3 regions of the Aerococcus sp. Group 1 genome follow, and region 2 is predicted to be linked to each of the others. Evidence: predicted binding sites of a transcription regulator. Region 2 holds the regulator's gene; each other region holds the start of a gene.
What was found. Region 2 encodes NrdR, which represses ribonucleotide reductase genes. Its sites were predicted from a motif close to ACACNATATATNGTGT; they were not measured.
Positions count from the first base shown of each region.

Region 1 (6,710 bases), 330 kb from region 2:
GGCTGAAAAGCCAGCTGGTTAAAACAACGTTGGCAAATTAATTGCTTTCCCTCAGCTTTAATCGCTGGGAGACTAGGAATACTGTTTAAATCAAGGTTATCGGGCAGCTCACTCGCCGCCAGCAGCCGTCCTAAAAGTAAGTCTTGCACGCTTATTCATCCTCCTTTCATCACCTGACTAAACTATTCATCCGTAATTTATAGCCAAATTCCCCTCTCAATTGACGAATAAAAGGAGACTTTTGAAGTTTAGACCTGCTTTAGTTACAATAAGGAGAAAATAAACAGAAACGAGCTGAGCCATCAATGATTGAATACCGTACCATTAAATGTGCTGGTGAACATGAAATAGAAATCAAAAAATCACGCTTTATTTGTCGGATTCAGCGTGCCTACACGAAGGAAGAAGCCGACGCTTTTGTTGAAGAAGTCAGAAAAGAACATTATAAGGCCACCCACAACTGTGTCGCCTACCAAATCGGTGAGCATAATGAAATTCAAAGGGCCCTCGATGATGGTGAACCCAGCGGAACAGCTGGAGTGCCCATGCTGGAAGTCCTAAAAAATATGGATTTAAAAAACGTTGCCTGTGTGGTTACCCGGTATTTTGGGGGCACCAAATTGGGAACTGGCGGTCTAGTCCGTGCCTATAGCGGTGCCGTTTCCGAAGCTGTCCACCAGATTGGTGTGGTTGAACGCCGCTTGCAAACCCAAGTCGATGTGACTATCGATTATTCCCTCAATGGCAGTATGGCCTACTGGGTGGAAAACTCCCCCTATTCTCTCCTAGACACCACCTACTTGGAAAAAGTGACCTATCACTTAGGCGTTCCGAGCCAAGAAGTGGACAAACTCCAAGAAGAACTCACCAACCTTACTGCTGCCCAAGCCAGCTTTCATATTGGTGAAGAGGTCTATGTGGACGTACCTGTCCCGGTCGATACTGATCAATAAAGAAATAAGCCTGATCTTACCCCAGGGGGTGAAATCAGGCTTACTTGCTGCCAATTTTTAACTGACTAAAAAATTTTTCCTCCAAAAAACACCCAGCCGCTAAATATGGTGACCCCAATAAGTTGGACTTTATATATAGTGAGTTGGCCTTTGGCCAGCTCTTTTTTGTTGCTTACAGTTCTTGCTTATTTCTTGCCGACACATTTACTCAGAAATTTAAACTTGTCAAGAGGAAGAGCGTAGCGGCTCTTGATAAGTTTAAAGTTTATGTGTAATCATTAAGCGGCGAAAGAAGCGTGATGAAGACGAAATTCTATAGGACTCCTAAAATCTAATTTTTCTTTGATTCTTTCACCATTGTAATAGATTATAAAATCTTCAATCGCTTGTGCTAATTCTTCAAAGGAATGATAAGTCCGACCATAGTAGACTTCTTGTTTTAGTAGACTAAAGAAATTCTCCATTGGCGAATTATCTAAGCAATTTCCTTTACGAGACATACTTTGAAAAATTCGGTGATCCTTCAAGAGCCGGGTGTAACTTTTCATTTGATAGGCCCAGCCCTGATCAGAATGAAAGGTTCTTCTGTATGGACATAATTTACTTGCTTCAATGGCAGCTTGTAGCCCCTCCAACATGCTTTGTCCATTAGGCTGATGTGTTATCTTAAAAGAAATAATTTCTCGATTAAATAGATCCATGTAAGGATCTAAATAGAGTTTTCCAGTTTGATAATTCCCAGAATCATCGGCATAGTAGTATTTAAATTCTGTTGTGTCTGTTGTTATTTTTTGATAAGGAATGGTCGAATCAAACCGCCGGTTGATACGATTTGGCGCTATCTCTCCAATCGTTCCTTTGTAGGAATTATATTTTCTTGTCTTTCTAGTATAGCTAGTGACCTGTATCCCCATAATTTTCATTAGGCGTTGAACTTTGTTTTTACTGACCTTATAACCACGGGAAAGCAGTTCAGCTCGCATTCTTCGATAACCATAATCCTTATGGGTTTCTCTGATGTCTTTCATTTCCTCTTTTAAATCGGCATCCTTATCAATTTCCTCATCTTTATTTTTCCAATAAAAGTAGGTCGATTTAGGAAACTTTAAAACGCTAAGAATATCTTTTAAAGCATATTTTTCATCATGGAGACGTGTGATTTCGGTCACTATTTCTTCTTTTCTCGCTTGACTCTTTGAGCCACACGTCTCCTCAATCCTTTTAAAAATTTGTTCTCAATTTCTAAATCCGTAATCCGTTGTTCAAGTTCCTTTATTTTTGCTTCACTTAACTGATTGGTTTCGCTGCTATCCTTTATTTGATTGATTTGTGATTTCTTTTTAGACACTTTAGGTGGCCTTCCTTTCCTCGCGGAAAGGCCATCAAGTCCTCTTTCATGATAAGCTCTTCGCCAATTAGCGATTAGACTTGGATTATTCATGTTTAATGAATTGGCCAATTCGCGATAACTCATTTCCGTACTTTCATACAATTCTATCGCATTTAATTTGAATTCAACAGTATAAACCTGTTGAGTCCGCCTTTTCTTTAAACCATCTACACCAAATTCATAATAGTTATTAACCCACCTTCGTAAAATAGAAGGATCTATTCCTGCTTTATTAGCTAAGGTTCGATAACTTCCTTTTTCGCAATATAGTCTCCTACTAAATTCAGTTTAAATTCTAATGAATATTTAGACATAAAAATAACCCCCAAAAGTTGAATTCTTAGTCCAACTTTTGGGGGTCACTACAAAAAGCTGGGTGTTTTCCTTCCAATAAATTTAGTGGAGCTGCTTGGTTAAGGCCGCTAATTTTTCTGAGGCTGTCTTTCCTTCATCTTTTAAGACCTCTTTTTCAGACAAGATAAAGGAGCCCCCCACTGCCAATACGGCATCATTGGCTAAATAGTCGGTGAAGTTATCATTATTGACCCCGCCAGTGGGGATGAATTGAATATCAAAGAAAGGTCCTGCTAAAGACTTAATCGCTGACAGCCCCCCATAGACATTGGCTGGGAAGAATTTCACCACGTCAAGGCCTAAATCCATGGCTTGCATGATTTCACTTGGAGTAACTGCTCCGGGGAAAACAGGAATATCTTCCTTCAAACAATAGTTGACCACTTCAGTCGATAAACCAGGACTGACAATAAATTGCGCGCCATGGTCAACGGCGTCCTTGGCGGTATCCAAGTCACGGACTGTGCCTGCTCCCACAACTAATTTTCCCCTATCCGACAATTGCTGGATGGCTTGAGAAGCCAGGTCACTGCGGTAGGTCACTTCGATAAAGGATAAGTTATTTTCGCTTAAAACCGCCTCAGCTAAGGCTACCGACCCTAAGTCATTGACCGTGTATAAGGGTAAGAGTTGCTCTTTACCCAATTGTTCTTTAAAAGTTTCTGCCATACCTAATGCCCTCCACTCATTGCAATTACGCTGCTTATTATTATTCAGTCTAACACGATTACTAGGATTTGCTAGAAAAAAGCCCCGGACTGCTTTATATTTTCTTGAAAACAAAAAAGCCCTTACAGATTTTGGGTAAGCATTGTAAGGGACTCACAGGCTTATTATAGCAGCTTGTTAACGCTTTCGCAAGCGATTTCATCACTTTATCAGTCATTTTAGAATTTTTATAAAGAAGACCACTAAATATAAAAGCTTAATTAAATTTTAAAAATAATCAGGCCGAGCCATCCAGGAAGTCTCAAGCTTAGTCAAATAGGTCAAAGAGCGCAGGAAAATTTCTTCCTTGGCCTTATCAATATCCTATGATAGAACACTTTTCGGACACAAGATATAGTGTTTACACTTATTTTTATAAGAAAACAGCACAATATATAGTTAGAGAGTAGGGATTACAATAGTGATAGTTTTTGCTGGAACCATCGGCGCAGGAAAATCGACCTATGCCGGAAAATTAGCTGAATATTTAGGCACAAAAGTATTTTACGAACCTGTCGAGGAAAACCCCATCCTTGATAAATATTACCAAGACCCCAAGAAATATGCCTTTTCCTTACAGATTTACTTTTTAAACCAACGTTTTAAAAATATTAAGGCAGCCTTTTTCGATAATAATAACGTTTTGGACCGTAGTATTTACGAAGACGAGCTTTTCACCTATTTGAATGTCTTAAACGGGAATATCTCTGAAGAAGAGTTTGCCATCTACCGTGACTTACTAGCCAACATGATGGAAGAATTAGACAGCCTACCTAAAAAGGCTCCTGACCTCTTAGTCTTTTTAGATAGTTCCCTAGACAACGCTGTCAAAAACATCAAAAAACGGGGCCGGGTTTATGAACAACCAAGTTCTGATAACGGCCTTTACGATTATTACCGTCAACTCCACAGCCACTATGGTCAATGGTATGCAGAATATGACCAGTCACCTAAAATGCGGCTAAATGTGGATAATTATGACATTCATCGCCCCCAAGACGCCCAAATTATTTTCGATAGCATTGGCACTTACTTAGAAAAAATTCAATAGAAAACGAGGAAAATATATGCAAGAACAAAACAAAGCCACTAAGACCCTGTCCTTAAAAGAATGTATTCACCGCGCCTTAAAACCACTCAACAAGGTGGAATTAGCCATCATCGCTTTTGGTTTTATCGTCTCCTTGGGATTTAATTTATACGGAATTATTACCAGTTTAACCAGCCAAGAATTTGACCTTAACATCCTTATGTCTCTAGGGATGAGTATCTTTGGATTTTTAGGCACTTGGACCTTAGCCATTCAATGGCAACCCACTTTTATCGTTAACGGGATTCAAAACATCTTCGGCATTGCCGCTGCCGCTATCCTAGGAATATACGGAGATATGTTTTCATCTATTTACTATCTCATCACCGAATTTGTTGGCCACTTCAGTTGGGCTAAACGTCGGGACGAAAATGGTGACCTCCACGTGGACCAATACTTTAATTTAAAAATAATTTGCCAAGCTGTCTTCTTCTGGACTATTGGTTTAGGGGCCTTCTCCTATGTATTGGGTGGCCAACAAATTGTCTTAGACGCCATCACTAACGGGATTTCCTTTACCGCCCAACAACGTCAAGTGACTGGTCACAAGGACGGCTACTATCTCTGGTTAATTAACGACGTCCTCTCTGTAATTCTTTGGTTACAAGCAGGCAACCTCATTGTTGGTTTCTCTTACCTAGGCATGTTAGCCCAAGGGATTGCCGGTTTAATTATCTGGTCTAAAGGCAAGAGCTCGGCCTTAGAATACGAAAACGAATGCATCGACTAAAAACTTGTCGCTTCCATCTTCAACAACACAATAAATAAAAAAGTGCAGCAAGCACAAAAGGATCACTGAGAAGTTCTGATCGCTCCTACTTCTCAAGCAAAGTCCTTTGGCTTGCTGCATTTTTGTTTTACTTATGTCTTTTTAATCGTTTATTCAGGATCGTCCACTTCTAAGTGCCAAATATCCTCATTATATTCCAAAATGGTACGGTCACTGGAGAAGTAGCCCGCTTCTGAAATATTGACTAGGACCTTATCCAACCAAGCTTCTTGGTCTTCATAGTCTTGGTACATCTTATCTTTGAGGGCAATGTATTCTTCTAAGTCAATCATCGCCATGAAGTAGTCCTTGTTCTTGATATCTTCATAGAGACGCCGTAATTGACTTTCGTGGCCTAAGCGAATCATTTCCGCACTCACAATAAAGTCGACCAGGGCTTTAATGGCGGGACGATTATAGTAATCTTGCGGATTATAGCCATTATTCGCATAGAGATCAATAATCTCATCACTAGACTTACCAAAGGTGTAGATGTTGTCTTCCCCTACCCGCTCAGCAATTTCCACATTCGCCCCATCCAAGGTACAAATGGTTAAGGCACCGTTGAGCATAAATTTCATATTACCCGTCCCACTCGCTTCTTTTGAAGCCAAGGAAATTTGTTCAGAAATATCAGCCGCCGGAATGAGGTATTCTGCTTCCGTGACATTATAGTTGGAAACAAACTCAACCTGTAAATAAGGAGCCACTTCAGGATCTTCCTTAATCAGTGCTGACAAGGTGAGAATTAAGTGGATAATATCTTGGGCAATGGTATAGGCTGGAGCGGCCTTGCCCCCAAAAAGAATGGTGATTGGGGTTTGGGGACGGTTGCCGTTCTTGATATCAAAATATTTGTAGATAATATAAAGGGCCAACATTTGTTGACGTTTATACTCATGGATCCGTTTAATTTGAACATCAATAATCGAATCTGGCTTAATCTCGATCCGTTTACTTACCCTTAAATGTTCCGCTAAACCTTCTTTATTGGCCTGCTTAATTTGGGCTAATTGATTCATGAAATCCTTATTATTCTTTTCTTTGCTTAAATCGCTAAGATCGGAGATCCCTTGATGCCATTGGTCGCCAATACTTTGGTCAATTAAATGAGCCAAACGCGGATTGGCAGCCATAATCCAACGTCTAAAGGTGATCCCATTAGTTTTATTGGAGAATTTTTCTGGGTAAATATCGGCAAAGGCCTTGAGCTCACTATTCACCAAGATCTGCGAATGTAAGCGGGCCACACCATTAGTCGAAAAGCCAAAGTGGATGGCAATGCTGGCCATATGGACCGTGTTCGAGCCATCGATAATCTCAACCACATGATTATCGGGAAACTCTTCCTTAATCTGACGGTCCAAGCGGCAAATAATATTAGCAATTTCCGGTTGAACGGCTTCAATATCTGCCAGTGGCCATTTTTCCAAGGCCTCACTTAAA
Region 1 is NC_015278.1:1,812,845-1,819,554, forward strand. Features, by position in the region: gene HMPREF9243_RS08465 (DEAD/DEAH box helicase) at 1-149, opposite strand, end outside; gene HMPREF9243_RS08470 (YigZ family protein) at 306-953, shown strand; partial or broken gene HMPREF9243_RS10380 (IS3 family transposase) at 1,232-2,657, opposite strand; gene HMPREF9243_RS08485 (bifunctional 4-hydroxy-2-oxoglutarate aldolase/2-dehydro-3-deoxy-phosphogluconate aldolase) at 2,740-3,366, opposite strand; gene HMPREF9243_RS08490 (deoxynucleoside kinase) at 3,827-4,456, shown strand; gene pnuC (nicotinamide riboside transporter PnuC) at 4,473-5,225, shown strand; gene HMPREF9243_RS08500 (glycogen/starch/alpha-glucan phosphorylase) at 5,375-6,710, opposite strand, start outside.
Region 1: a site for NrdR is predicted at 3,751-3,766, ahead of HMPREF9243_RS08490 (deoxynucleoside kinase). Genes of this name have one in related genera too.

Region 2 (6,710 bases):
GGACTTCATCACGGACCCAGGCCGAATTACTTTCAGCACCAATATCATCAATCATTAATACTTGGGCGTCTTGGAGGCTCTTGAGTCGCTGGTTAACACGATTATCTTTGATGGCACTCTTGATCTCACTAATAAAAGTAGGATAGTGGAACAAGGTAGTCGTGAAACCATGTTCAGCCAGGTGATTAGCCACAGCTGCCGCTAAAAAGGACTTCCCCACGCCAAACGGACCATGTAAGTAAAGGCCTTGGTGAAATTGCTTGGGCTTAGACTGCATGGCTTCGACAAAATCAATGGCCTTCTCCAAGGCAGCTTGCCGTTTGGGATCGGTCAGGTCAAAGTTTTGGAAGGAGGCTTGCTTTAAATCCTTAGGCATTTCCAGTAAAGTGACCCGTTGCTTCTTCTCCCGCTCTTTTTGGGCGGCGAGGAATTCATCAGTCGCCTGGTATTCAATATCAATATAATTAAAATTCATAATGAGCTTAGGATAGAAATTAGGAAATTTGGGCCTTTTCCCCGCTCTTATCCGTTCTTTTTCTTGAACAAATTCATAGAGTTTCGATATCGAACGGTCAATCGTTTCTTGGTCCAAGTCTTCTTTATGATTATCAATAAATTGTCTAACGTCCGGATCACTCAAGACTTGGGCTTTGGTTTGGTCTAAGCGTTGGCGAAAGTTGCCTTTATTGAGCTCATGGCTGATATCTTCCCCAATATTTCTCATTCGTCTCCCTCCTCACTATTCAATGCCCGAATCCGATCGGCTAAGGCTTGGACACTTTCATGGTCCATTTTTTCCTCCTTATCTGCCGTCTCTTGTTTTTGATTAAACCAAGCGGGCTGTAATTCTTGATAGGTCTTGCGTTTGGTATTTTGCCGCTTATTTTTGCTTTGTCTTTGTTTTTGAATCCGTTTAGTCCGTTTGTTGAGATAGGTCAGCGCCTGTTCCGGACTTTGAATATTTTTTGACTCCAATCATCCACTGTCCGCTCAAAGGTCGACCTGACGATACTTGAACTTTCCTGACTGATCAAATAATAGTGAATCATGATATTCAAGGTCGGGCCATCGATAAGGCCCTTATTCATGACCATCTCTAAGGTTTTTATCTCGTTGGTAGTTAGATAACCGTTTTTTTGTTCTTTGATAGTCTTAGCAAAGGTTAGGGGCGGATAAGCCTTAGCCGCCTTGATCAAGGCTAGGCTAGCTTCATCCTGATTTTCTTTGGGTAAATCCTGACCCTGACTCTTGGTCTGCTGCTTGGCTTGGTCCATTTGATAGTCAGGTCGTTTATTTATCGGTTGGTCCGCCATGGCCTTGATCACTAGGCCTTGGTAGTAATTAATGTCCACTTGGTTGGTTCTTACATTACTTGCCTTAATGGCAAACTGGGACAGGGCAACTTCATCCAAACCATAAAGAGCATGGAGGCTTTGGGTCATCTCCTTAACATCCTGACTGACCGCCCGCTCACTGAGGAAAGACCTTTGTACCAACTCAGTAAAATAAGCCATATCAAAATCACTGACCAGGCTAGTTTTTATAAGGGATTTACTAGGCTTCTTTAACAAGCTTTGCTTTTCGCTTTCAGTCAATTGGCGACTGCTTTGGGACAGATGAAAAACATCCTGAAAAGTCGCTGTGACCTCCTGCCAGTCATTCTCCTGACTATCAGCAATCTTTTCAAAGCTAAAGCGGTCTAATAAGCGATTAAAACGCACTTCCCCCACATGGTCTAAAAGTAAGCTAGTCATTAAGCTATCCTTAAAAAACTGCTCAGAAGAAACCGGTGCTAGCAACTGATAGAGGGCCTGCACTGGGGCTTGACCACTTTGCTGGGTGTAGCTACGTAAGAGGCCAATGGCTTCTAATCGGCGCCTACTTCTGACATAGCGTTCTTTAGAAAAAACCAATTGGTCCATAATTTCCCCATGATTAATTACTTCTGATTGATAAGTCGAACGGTCAATATAGGCATAAAGAGTCATATAGAGAGCAAAGGCTTCAGCCCCAATAATTGGTTGGTAGAGATAGGTTAAGACTTCCAGATCAGCATTGGAAACAATTTGTGTGAGGATAATTTTGAGAGGTTCACGTGGATTTAACTTTTCCCATGGATTCAAGACTGATCTTCCTCCGCGTTATTGGCTTCTAAGTCTAAATTCGTTTGCCCCTCCGCGTTATTTTTTTGCATTTGCTTCAACTGCTCAATTTCTTGCAAAAAGACGGTAGGATCTTCGAAGTGACGGTAGACACTGGCATAGCGAATATAGGCAACTTCATCGATCTTGGGCAAAATATCCATGACCATTTCCCCTATTAGGGTTGAAGGCACCTCGTTTTGTCCTTTTTGCCGAATGTCCGATTCGATATTCTTAACCACTTCTTCTAAGGTCTCTAGGGCGATTGGCCGTTTTTCACAGGACCTCACTAAGCCCCGTAATAATTTTTCTTTGGAAAATTCTTCCCGGGTACCATCCCGCTTGATAACCAGTAAAGGCATCTTTTCTACCCGTTCAAAGGTCGTGAAGCGAAAATCACATTGCGTACATAGGCGTCGCCTTCTTATCGATGTGTTTTCCTCCACAGGCCGACTATCGATTACCTTCGTATTATTATCTTGACATCTGGGGCAGCGCACAATATTCACCTTCCTTGGACATTTTCTAAAATATTTCTTTTATTAATTATAGCACAGTTTAAAGGCGGAAGGATAAGGGGCAAAATCCAGCTTGGTCAGCTTATTTTATGGCTTGAAAGCCTTGGATGCTCAACCAGGCCTCGACTTGCTTTTCCGTTTGCTGGATGCTGCCCTGGTTATCAATCACAATATCTGCCCAGCGGAGTTTCTGTTCAATATTATATTGAGACAGCATGCGGTCAAAGGCCTCGTCTTCACTTAAATTATCCCGGTCCATCAGTCGTTGCAATTGAATGCTTTCTGGAACATAGACCAACATCACCGCATCACAAGCGTCCTGGTACTTGGTCTCATAAAGTAAAGGAATATCCAAAACAATCAATTGATGGCCCTGGTCTTGGTAAGACTGGGCTTGGTCGTTGACCCAGTCATAGATATAAGGCAAGAGCAGTTGATTAAGAGCTTTGAGTTGATCCTTATCTGTAAAGACCACATCCCCTAATTTCTTCCGGTTAAGGGTGCCATTTGGAAAGAGAAAATCCTCTCCAAAATGCTCTTTTATAGCTTGTAAACCCTGTGTTCCCGGCTCAACGACAGCTCGAGCCCCCAGGTCTGCATCCACTACCGGAAAACCAACTTTTTTAAAATAATTACTAACAGTAGATTTTCCCGTAGCAATTGACCCTGTTAATCCTAAGCGAAAAGTCATTCATACACTCCCTTTATTTCTGACAATTGGGACAAAAATGCGTCCCTCGCTGTCCTAACTTAATTTTCTCAATGGTTCTTCCACAATTTAAACAGGCTTGGCCCTGGCGCTGGTAAACCTTGAGATAATTTTGATATTGACCGTCCTCCCCTAAAGTGTTCTGATAGGTCCGCACACTAGAGCCGCCTAAGTCTACCGCTCGATTCAGTATATCTCGCATGGCTTCTAATAGGAGCAAGGTCTCTTGGTCAGTCAACGAATTGGCTGGCCGACCTGGATAAATTTCCGCTTGAAATAGAGATTCATCAGCATAAATATTACCAATGCCGGCAATTTTTTGCTGGTCCAGTATTAATGATTTAATGGGTCGCTTGGATGCCGCTAATATTTTTTGGAATTGATCCAAGTTAATATCCCAGGGTTCTGGACCGAGTTTTAAATTTTTAATAGCTTGGGGCATATCTTGACGAGAAAATAAGGATATCCGACCAAATTTACGCACATCATGATAGCGTAGGTCCCTGCCATCACGCAAGTGACAGATGAGGTGACTATGCTTTAAAATTGGCGTCTGCCTATCGCAGACAAAATACTTGCCTTCCATCCGCAGATGGCTAATCCAGGCGCAATCGCTCCAATAAAAAACAGGTATTTTCCATAACGGTCGACTCGTTCAAAGGTCTCCCCTTGCATGGCTTGGCGAAAGACCTGGGCTGGACAATTAATAATCTTTGCCCATTTTACTTCCACATCCTGTATTTGGGCTTGAGGAAGGACTCTATTAAGCCCCTGTCTCACATTTTCTACTTCAGGTAACTCTGGCATTAACTAGCCTCCTTCATCCCGCTAAAACACTGTTAGCAGTCTAACTTATTCTAATCAAACAATAACCATAAATAAAGTAAAGAGTGCGACGGATGCGCCAAAGGACGAAAACGCTAGGCATACTATATCCTCAGATTCGAACAGCTAAAACAAAAAAACGAAGAGAGAAGCGTATTCAATAGTCTCCCTTCGTTTATGAAAATGCCAGCAAAGCTAATTTTTAAATTAGGTTTTACTCCCTTTATTTGAAGGGCTTTGAACTCCTGTCCCAGCCTATCTTCTCTATTAAAACCTTTCTTAGATTTTCCTACTTGGCATCATACCAAGTGGACCCATAGTTACTATCAACAATTAATGGGACGTCTAAGGAAACTGCATTTTCCATGACGTCTTTAACTAAGGCAGCTAGGTCTTCTAAGTCCTCTTTGGCTACTTCAAAAATTAACTCATCGTGGACTTGGAGGAGGAGATTTGCCTGAAGTTGATGTTCCTTTAAGGCTTGATCCATCTCAACCATGGCTACCTTAATAATATCGGCTGCCGTCCCTTGAATTGGCGAATTCATTGCGGTTCTTTCGGCAAAGGACCTAACATTATAATTTTTAGCCTTTAAGTCAGGAAGGTAGCGACGGCGGTTAAAGAGGGTTTTAGCGTATCCAGCCTCACGGGCGATTTCCACACTCTTATCCATATATTCAGCCACTTTAGGATAAATTTCAAAATATTTATCAATAAAGGCTTTGGCCTCTTGACGAGAAATCGAAAGGTTTTGACTGAGACCATAGTCACTAATCCCGTAAACAATTCCAAAATTGACTGCCTTGGCTTGACGTCTTTCATCCTTACTAATGTCCTTTTCATCTTTATGGAAGACTTTGGCCGCTGTAGCGGTGTGGATATCCTTATTTTCTTTAAAGGCTTCTTGAAGATGAGGGTCACCAGAAACATGGGCAAGGACACGTAATTCAATTTGCGAATAGTCCGATGAGAAAATGACCCAGTCCGGATGAGAAGGCACAAAGGCTTGGCGAATTTTACGCCCCTCTTCGGTACGGATAGGAATATTTTGTAAGTTCGGATCAGCTGAACTTAAGCGTCCGGTAGTGGTTAGGGTTTGAATGAAACGACTGTGTACCTTGCCATCTTGGTGGATATAATCGAGGATCCCTTGAACATAAGTGGATTGAAGCTTAGCTAATTGGCGATAGGCTAGGATCAAATCAATGATGGGCACCCCTTGTAATTTTTCCAATTCAGATTGGGCCGTTGAATAGTTACCAGACTTGGTTTTCTTGCCACCCTTTAGTCCCATATCTTCAAAGAGAACCTTGCTCAGCTGTTGGGTGGAATTAATATTAAATTCAACCCCGGCTTCCCGGTAGATTTCTTCTTGCAGCTGGTCAAGTTGCTCTTCATAAGACTGGGATAAACCTACCAGCCTGCTGCGGTCAACGGAAATCCCCATAATTTCCATTTTAGCTAGAACTTGGGCTAGAGGGAGTTCAATTTTTCGGTAAAGTTCGACCATCTCATCCGCTTCTAGGCGATCTTTAATAATCGGTAGTAGGTCATTAATAACAGATACCTTAGCTACCAGGTGGTCATAAAGACGAGTTTTATCTTCAGGAACCGCCACTTTCTTGCCTTTCCCATAGACTTCACTATCATAGGCTAGATAATCCAAATTGAATTCTCGGGCCACATTAGCCACATCGCCACTTAAATCACGGGCATGGATGAGATAGGAAGCGATAAGGACATCATCACTAACCCCCTCTAAGTCCATCCCCAAGCCTTTTAAGATCACTTGGCTTCGCTTAGCATCATAGAGGACCTTTTTAGCATGGGGATCTTCTATCCAATTTTTAAAAGCTTGGCTTTCCCTCACCAGGTCTGGTGAGGCCAAGTAGATATGATCCTTATTCCCCCAAACAACGTAGATTAACTTCCCTTCATGGTAATTATTCTCGAACATTTCTAGGTAGAGGGCTGTTTGGTCTTGGGTGAAATGCTTAGCCTCAAGTTGGTCAAGGACTTGATAATCAGGGACTTCCCAGCTAGAATCCTCTAATTCAAAGTCAGCGTCAGCCCCAGAGTTAGCTAAGAATTTTTCCATAAATTGCTTGAAGTTCATCTCACGATAAAAGTTAACCAAATCTTGAGCCTGAATGCCTTGGCATTTTAAGTCTGCCAGGGATTTTTCAACTGGAGCATCAAGAATAATTCGGGCTAATTTTTTGGATAAAAAGGCTTGATCCTTATCCTTGACTAAGTTTTCCTTACGTTTTTTCCCGGAGACTTGATCGATATTAGCATAGACCTCTTCCATGGAACCAAATTCCTGGACTAGTTTCAAGGCGGTCTTCTCCCCAATTCCAGTCACACCAGGATAATTATCGGAATTATCGCCCATCAACCCCTTAACATCAATGAGTTGTTCAGGGCTGATTCCTTGGTCTGCTTGGATGGATTGAGGAGTATAGGAATCAATATTAGTCACTCCCTTACGGTTAATATCTACCCTAACCTGGTCCC
Region 2 is NC_015278.1:1,485,737-1,492,446, forward strand. Features, by position in the region: gene dnaI (primosomal protein DnaI) at 1-724, opposite strand, end outside; gene HMPREF9243_RS06995 (hypothetical protein) at 721-975, opposite strand; gene HMPREF9243_RS07000 (hypothetical protein) at 936-2,123, opposite strand; gene nrdR (transcriptional regulator NrdR) at 2,120-2,641, opposite strand; gene coaE (dephospho-CoA kinase) at 2,742-3,350, opposite strand; gene mutM (DNA-formamidopyrimidine glycosylase) at 3,364-3,954, opposite strand; gene HMPREF9243_RS10875 (DNA-formamidopyrimidine glycosylase family protein) at 3,909-4,175, opposite strand; gene polA (DNA polymerase I) at 4,483-6,710, opposite strand, start outside.

Region 3 (6,710 bases), 1.0 Mb from region 2:
TGAGCCCACATCAGAAAACTTAAATGGTCAAACCGCTGATCGTTTCTTCGTCAACCCTGGGGAAGATACCGAAAAAGCCATTGCTCAATTAGAGACCACGGCGCCATTTAAGAAGGGCTACTTAGAAGAAATTATCGCCGCCATCTTCAAGCGCTTGAAGGTTACTGAAACCTCCCAATTCTTAGACCGCTTGAAGGCTCTTGGTTACTACTACTCCACCAAGTCAGGGATTACCGTTGGGATTGCTGATATTACCGTTTTAGATGCCAAGGACCAACACGTGGACAAGGGACACAAACGCGTTGACAATATCATGAAGCAATACCGTCGTGGTTTAATTACCGATGACGAACGCTATGACCAAGTCATCAGCACTTGGAATGATGTTAAAAACGACATTGAAGACGAATTGAAACACAGTCTGTCTCCAGACAACCCATTCTTTATCATGATGGACTCTGGTGCTCGTGGTAACATCTCCAACTTTACCCAATTAGCGGGGATGCGTGGTTTGATGGCGGGTCCAAGTGGTAAGATTATTGAACTGCCAGTTACTTCCAACTTCCGTGAAGGGCTATCGGTTCAAGAAATGTTTATCTCCACTCACGGGGCGCGTAAAGGGATGACCGATACCGCCTTGAAGACGGCTGACTCTGGTTACCTCACCCGTCGTCTGGTTGATGTCGCCCAAGACGTGATTATCCGTGAAAATGATTGTGGAACCGACCGCGGTTTAACCGTTTCAGCCATTAAAGAGGGTAATGAAATGATCGAAAGCCTGGCTGAACGCCTGACTGGTCGTTATATCCAAAAAACTGTCCGTGATCCAGAAACTGGTGAAGTTCTCGCCCACCATAATGAGTTGGTTTCACCAGAGACCGCTGCAAAAATTGAAGACGCTGGCATCAAGCAAGTCACCATTCGCTCTGCCTTTACCTGTCGGACCCGCCATGGGGTATGTAAGTACTGCTACGGTTCTGACTTGGCAACCAATGGTGAAGTTGAAGTCGGTGAAGCAGTTGGTATCGTGGCTGCCCAATCCATTGGGGAACCTGGTACCCAGTTGACCATGCGTACCTTCCATACCGGTGGGGTGGCCGGGGATGACATTACCCAAGGTTTACCTCGTGTTCAAGAAATCGTTGAAGCCCGTCATCCAAAAGGGCAAGCAGTGATTACTGAAGTGACCGGGGAAGTCGTGGCGATTGATATTGAAGAAGAAACTCGGACCAAAACGGTTACCGTCAAAGGGGAAACTGACGAACGCGAATACAAGGTCCCTTACACTGCTCGTATGAAGGTCAGTGAAGGCGACTTGATTGAACGTGGTGCCCAATTAACCGAAGGGCCCATTGATCCCAAAGAATTGCTCCGGATCACTAATTCCCTCACTGTAGAAAACTACATGTTAGCGGAAATTCAACGGGTTTACCGTCAACAAGGGGTGGACATTAACGACAAGCACGTGGAAGTCCTCCTACGTCAAATGATGCGTAAGGTAAGAGTCTTAGACCCAGGCGCTTCTGACTTGTTGCCAGGACATTTAATGGACATTGGTGAATTTGAAGACGCCAATGAGGAAATTATTAAGACTGGCCAACAACCAGCTACTTGTCAACCAGTCCTCCTAGGAATTACCAAGGCAGCCCTGGAAACTAAGTCCTTCCTATCTGCCGCGTCCTTCCAAGAAACTACCAAGGTCCTCACTGACGCTGCTATTAGCGGTAAACGGGATGAGTTACTTGGATTGAAAGAAAACGTCATTATTGGTAAGATAATTCCTGCTGGTACTGGTGTCGGTCGCTACCGTCACATGGAACCAGAAAAATTAGGTGTGGAACAAGTTGTTGAAGTGCCGGCCCATGAGCCATCTGACAACGAAAACCCAGCCGAAATTGCCACAATTACCAAACCAATCGATGAAAACTATAGCGGTATGCCTTAATTAAGGTAGAAGCCATTAAAAGAGGATAGGCGCATATCCGACTACAAGATATGCGCCTCTCTTTTTGCCCAAGGCCATGGGACTGGGCTTTAACCACTGCAAGTTAAGCAACAGCACTATATATAGTGTTGTTGCTTTTTAATTGATACTATATATTGATTTTTAAGCTTGCTTTCTGCTTAAGTTTTTCCTATAATAGCAATGCAGCTAATTTTTAGCCGATAGACCATTAACTTAACTCACGCTAAAGCAGCTGAAAAGTCTACAAACAAGTAAAGTATAAAGGAGATTCATTATGGAAACTGCGATGAAGAATATTGTGGAATGGAATAAAGAGGCGCTTAACCAAGCCATCAAATCCTTCCCTCAAGTTTATCCGATAACAGAAGACATGAACAAAACCTTCTCTGGCATCAGTCGGATGGTCATGTTGGACCGTTATTCCTTTAAAGACACCATGAAAGAAACCTTAGCCCCTGGTGACTTAGTGGTATTAACTGTCCGCCCTGACCCGCAATATCCAGGACGGGGGATCGGGATTGTCCAAGCCATTGAGAACAAGACCGCAACCATTTGGGTCGAAGAAGCCTATCGTGGGTCCCTAATGGGAGAAGAACAGGAAACTGGCCTGGTAAAACGCCCATTGGATGAAATCGACAAACCTTTAGAAATCTACTATGAACAAATTGCCAAACGGAATGCCCATGGCCTAGCAGCCATTGATAAAAATGAAGACCGCCGCCAAGAGATTGAAGCGGCCTTCTACCAAGAAGAATCCAAGGGTAACTTTGTTCCTGCCGGCCGGGTCTTATATGGTGCGGGTTCCGGAACCGATGTCACCTACTTTAACTGCTATGTCATGCCTTATGTGCCTGACTCCCGGGGTGGTATTGCTGACCACCGTAAGGAAGTCATGGAAATTATGTCTCGTGGTGGGGGTGTAGGGACCAATGGCTCAACCCTAAGACCACGTCACTCCCTGGTTCGTGGGGTTAACGGCAAGTCCTCCGGGGCCGTTTCCTGGTTAGATGACATTGCTAAATTAACCCACTTGGTGGAACAAGGGGGTAGCCGTCGTGGGGCCCAAATGATCATGTTGGCTGACTGGCATCCAGATATTTTGGAATTCATTATTTCTAAGATGCAAAACCCACGTATCCTCCAATTTATCAAGGAAAGCTCCAAGGACAGCTACATTAAACAATTAGTCGATGAAAAGTTAAAATTTGTTTATTCAACTCCAGCCCAAATTGACATGTTCCAAGCGGTGGTTGACCTCAAGGAAAAACAAGGCGGCGATGTGAGCGATGCAGCTTACGCTGAAGCCAAGGAAAACTTGGAACTAGGCGGCCATTATGAAGTCAATGAACCCGACTTCTTAACTGGGGCCAATATTTCGGTAGCTATTTCATCTGACTTTATGGAAGCTGTTAAGGAAGGCAAAGATTGGAGCCTACGCTTCCCAGCAGTGGAAAAATATGACCAAGAAGAAATGGCCGCTTACGACAGCCAATGGCAAGAAATTGGCGATGTGCGTGAATGGGAAGCCATGGGTCATGAAATTACCACTTACCGGACCCTACCTGCCCAAGAATTATGGCAATTAATCAACATTTGTGCTACTTACGCGGCTGAACCAGGGATTTTCTTTATTGACCGGGCTAACGAAGACACCAATGCGGTGGCTTACGGGCAAAAGGTTGTGGCAACCAACCCTTGTGGGGAACAACCCCTAGCGCCTTATTCCGTATGTAACCTGGGTGCCATTAACCTGGCTCAAATGGCTGATAAGGAAAATAAACGCCTCGACAAGAAGAAATTACAAAAAACAGTAGCTACCGCTATCCGCATGCAAGATAACGTCATCGATGCTACACCATACTTCTTGGAAGCTAACAAGAAACAAGCTCTTGGTGAACGTCGGATCGGTTTAGGGGTAATGGGTCTAGCTGATCTCTTAATCTACTGTGAAAAACGCTATGGTTCTAAGGAAGGTAACCAATTAGTCGATGAAGTCTTTGAAACCATCGCGGTAACGGCTTACCAAACCTCCATCGAACTGGCCAAGGAACGGGGCAGCTTCCCATTCTTAATTGGAGAAACGGATGAAGAAACCCAAGCCTTAAGAGAACGCTTTGTCCAATCTGGTTTCATGCAAAGAATGCCTGAAAGCATCCGCCAAGACGTCTTGAAGTATGGGATCCGTAACTCTCACTTACTGACTGTGGCGCCAACCGGAAGTACCGGGACCATGATGAATGTGTCGACTGGGCTCGAACCTTACTTTGCCTTTAAATACTACCGGACCGGTCGTTTAGGGAAGTTTATTGAAGTCAATGCCGACATCGTCCAAGAATACCTGGACCAACATCCAGAAGCCGATGTTGATAACCTGCCTGACTTCTTTGTTTCTGCTATGGACCTAAGCCCTAGAGAACACGTTGATGTTCAAACCACTATCCAACGCTGGGTAGATAGCTCCATTTCTAAGACCGTTAATGCGCCTAAGGGTTACGCGGTTAACCAAGTGGCCGAAGTCTATGAAAAACTTTATGAAGGCGGCGCTAAGGGTGGTACTGTTTATGTTGACGGTTCGCGGGATTCTCAAGTCCTCACCTTAAATAAGGATGAACATGAAGACAGTGACCAAGATTCTCAAGCAGACCAAAACCAGCAAGACGATGTGGTTGTCGTTGATGACAGTGAAGAACTCCGTCAATTAGTCGACCAAGCCCAAGCTGAAGCCAATGAAGACGAAGTGGTCTTTGGTAGCGAACTCGGCAATACCTGCCCAATTTGCCGGACCGGGATTGTGGAAGAAATTGGTGGCTGCAACACCTGCTCCAATTGCTTCGCCCAATTAAAATGCGGTTTGTAATCAAATAACTTTAATTACCCTTTAAAAAAGTCACTAAGTTTTTTACTTAGTGGCTTTTTATCACCATTTAAATCGTATTTATTGGAGAAATACTTTATAATGTAAGTGAGGTGATTAATATGCAAATTTATACCCGAACAGGGGATAAGGGGACGACCCGGATTATCGGTGGCCAGGAAGTTCCTAAAGATTCCTTACGTGTCAATGCCTATGGGAGTGTTGACGAATTAAATTCATGGATTGGTGTCACTATCAGTGAGAATGAGTCTTGGCCGGAATTAAATGAGGAATTGATTCAAATCCAGCAATATTTGTTTGACTGTGGGAATGACTTTGCTACCCCAGAGGGCAAGGGAGACTACCGCTTAAAACAAGCCGCTATTGATTGGTTAGAGGAACGGATCGATATCTATAATCCTCAAGCGCCTGCAGTAGAATCCTTTATCCTGCCCGGTGGTAGCCGTTTAGCTAGTCGTTTGCACTATGCGAGAACCGTAACCCGCCGCTGTGAACGTCACATTGTATCCTTCATGCGTGAAGAAAGCTCCAGTCCCGTCGCTTTGAAATTTATTAACCGCCTATCCGACTACTTCTTTGCAGTAGCCCGGCTCGCCAATGTTAAGGTAGGCCTATCAGACATTCTTTATGAACGTAGTGGTAAGGTTTTCCATGACGAAAGTGAGTTAAGCAAGGCTGACCTCAAGGATGATTAGTCTTTAAATGTATTTATTAACCAAGCTGGGAGAAATCCCGGCTTTTTTATTGAATGATATTTAATAAGCCAAGATTAAGGTCAGGTCAAAGGCTAGCCAGATCAAGGGAAAGAAGGCTAAGGGATCCTTAAGTGAGCGTTCTTTCAACTGAGCGGCCACTAAAAGGTAGAGCAAGGCCAATCCTGAAGCCAAGCAAATGAAAAGTGAATAGCTTAGAGGAGGGAAGAAGAGCGCCAAGCTGAGGAAGATTTTCACATCAGCGCCTCCCAAACTTCCCGGTATCAGGTAGACCAAAAGGGCTAAGACCAGTCCACAGGCCAAAAGATGAACCAAGAGACTGAGATAGTGACTTGAAGGAGTGAAGAGGCCGTGGTAAGCGATCAAGCTCAAGAAAAAGAGAACCTGAAAGCGGTCGGGCACCCACATTTCCTCTAGATCAGTCATGGCCATAATAAAGAGGAGACTATGGAGAGTGACCAGATAGGACGCTTGCCCAGTGGAAAAGCGGGCCAAGATCAAGAGACTCAAGAGAGCAAAGATAGCTTCAAATAGGGGATAGGTCCATGCGATAGGACGTTGACAGTGAAAGCACCGTCCTCCTGACAAGAAATAACCGGCCAGGGGAATAAGGGTTAAAGCTGACAAAGTGACCTGACATTGGTCGCACTGGGACCGGGCCCAGAGAAAGGGAAGTTTTTTCAGGTAACGGTGGCTAAAGGCCATCAGGCAAGAAGCTAGGGACGCAAAAAAGAAAAAGGCTAAGCTAAGTCGCACAATAAACACCTCCTAGCCTATTAGTCCGCAAAGACTAAAAAAATTAGCTGACCAGGTAAATTTTTATCAAATTCACTTGACGCTTATAAAGAATAGTGGTATTATTTAATAGTTGTCTGATAAAGACAGTGACCAAACGACAAAGGTTCAGGGAGAATTAGCTCAGCTGGGAGAGCGTCTGCCTTACAAGCAGAATGTCGGGGGTTCGAGCCCCTCATTCTCCATTATGATTCGTTAGCTCAGTTGGTAGAGCATCTGACTTTTAATCAGAGGGTCGGGAGTTCGAGCCTCCCACGGATCATTATTGTAAGCATACCTCGTATTGACTTACAAATGCGGAAGTAGTTCAGTGGTAGAACATCACCTTGCCAAGGTGAGGGTCGCGGGTTCGAATCCCGTC
Region 3 is NC_015278.1:415,416-422,125, forward strand. Features, by position in the region: gene rpoC (DNA-directed RNA polymerase subunit beta') at 1-1,945, shown strand, start outside; gene HMPREF9243_RS01935 (vitamin B12-dependent ribonucleotide reductase) at 2,241-4,823, shown strand; gene HMPREF9243_RS01940 (cob(I)yrinic acid a,c-diamide adenosyltransferase) at 4,943-5,536, shown strand; gene HMPREF9243_RS01945 (A24 family peptidase) at 5,597-6,310, opposite strand; tRNA gene HMPREF9243_RS01950 (tRNA-Val) at 6,462-6,534, shown strand; tRNA gene HMPREF9243_RS01955 (tRNA-Lys) at 6,539-6,611, shown strand; tRNA gene HMPREF9243_RS01960 (tRNA-Gly) at 6,646-6,710, shown strand, end outside.
Region 3: a site for NrdR is predicted at 2,059-2,074, ahead of HMPREF9243_RS01935 (vitamin B12-dependent ribonucleotide reductase). Genes of this name have one in related genera too.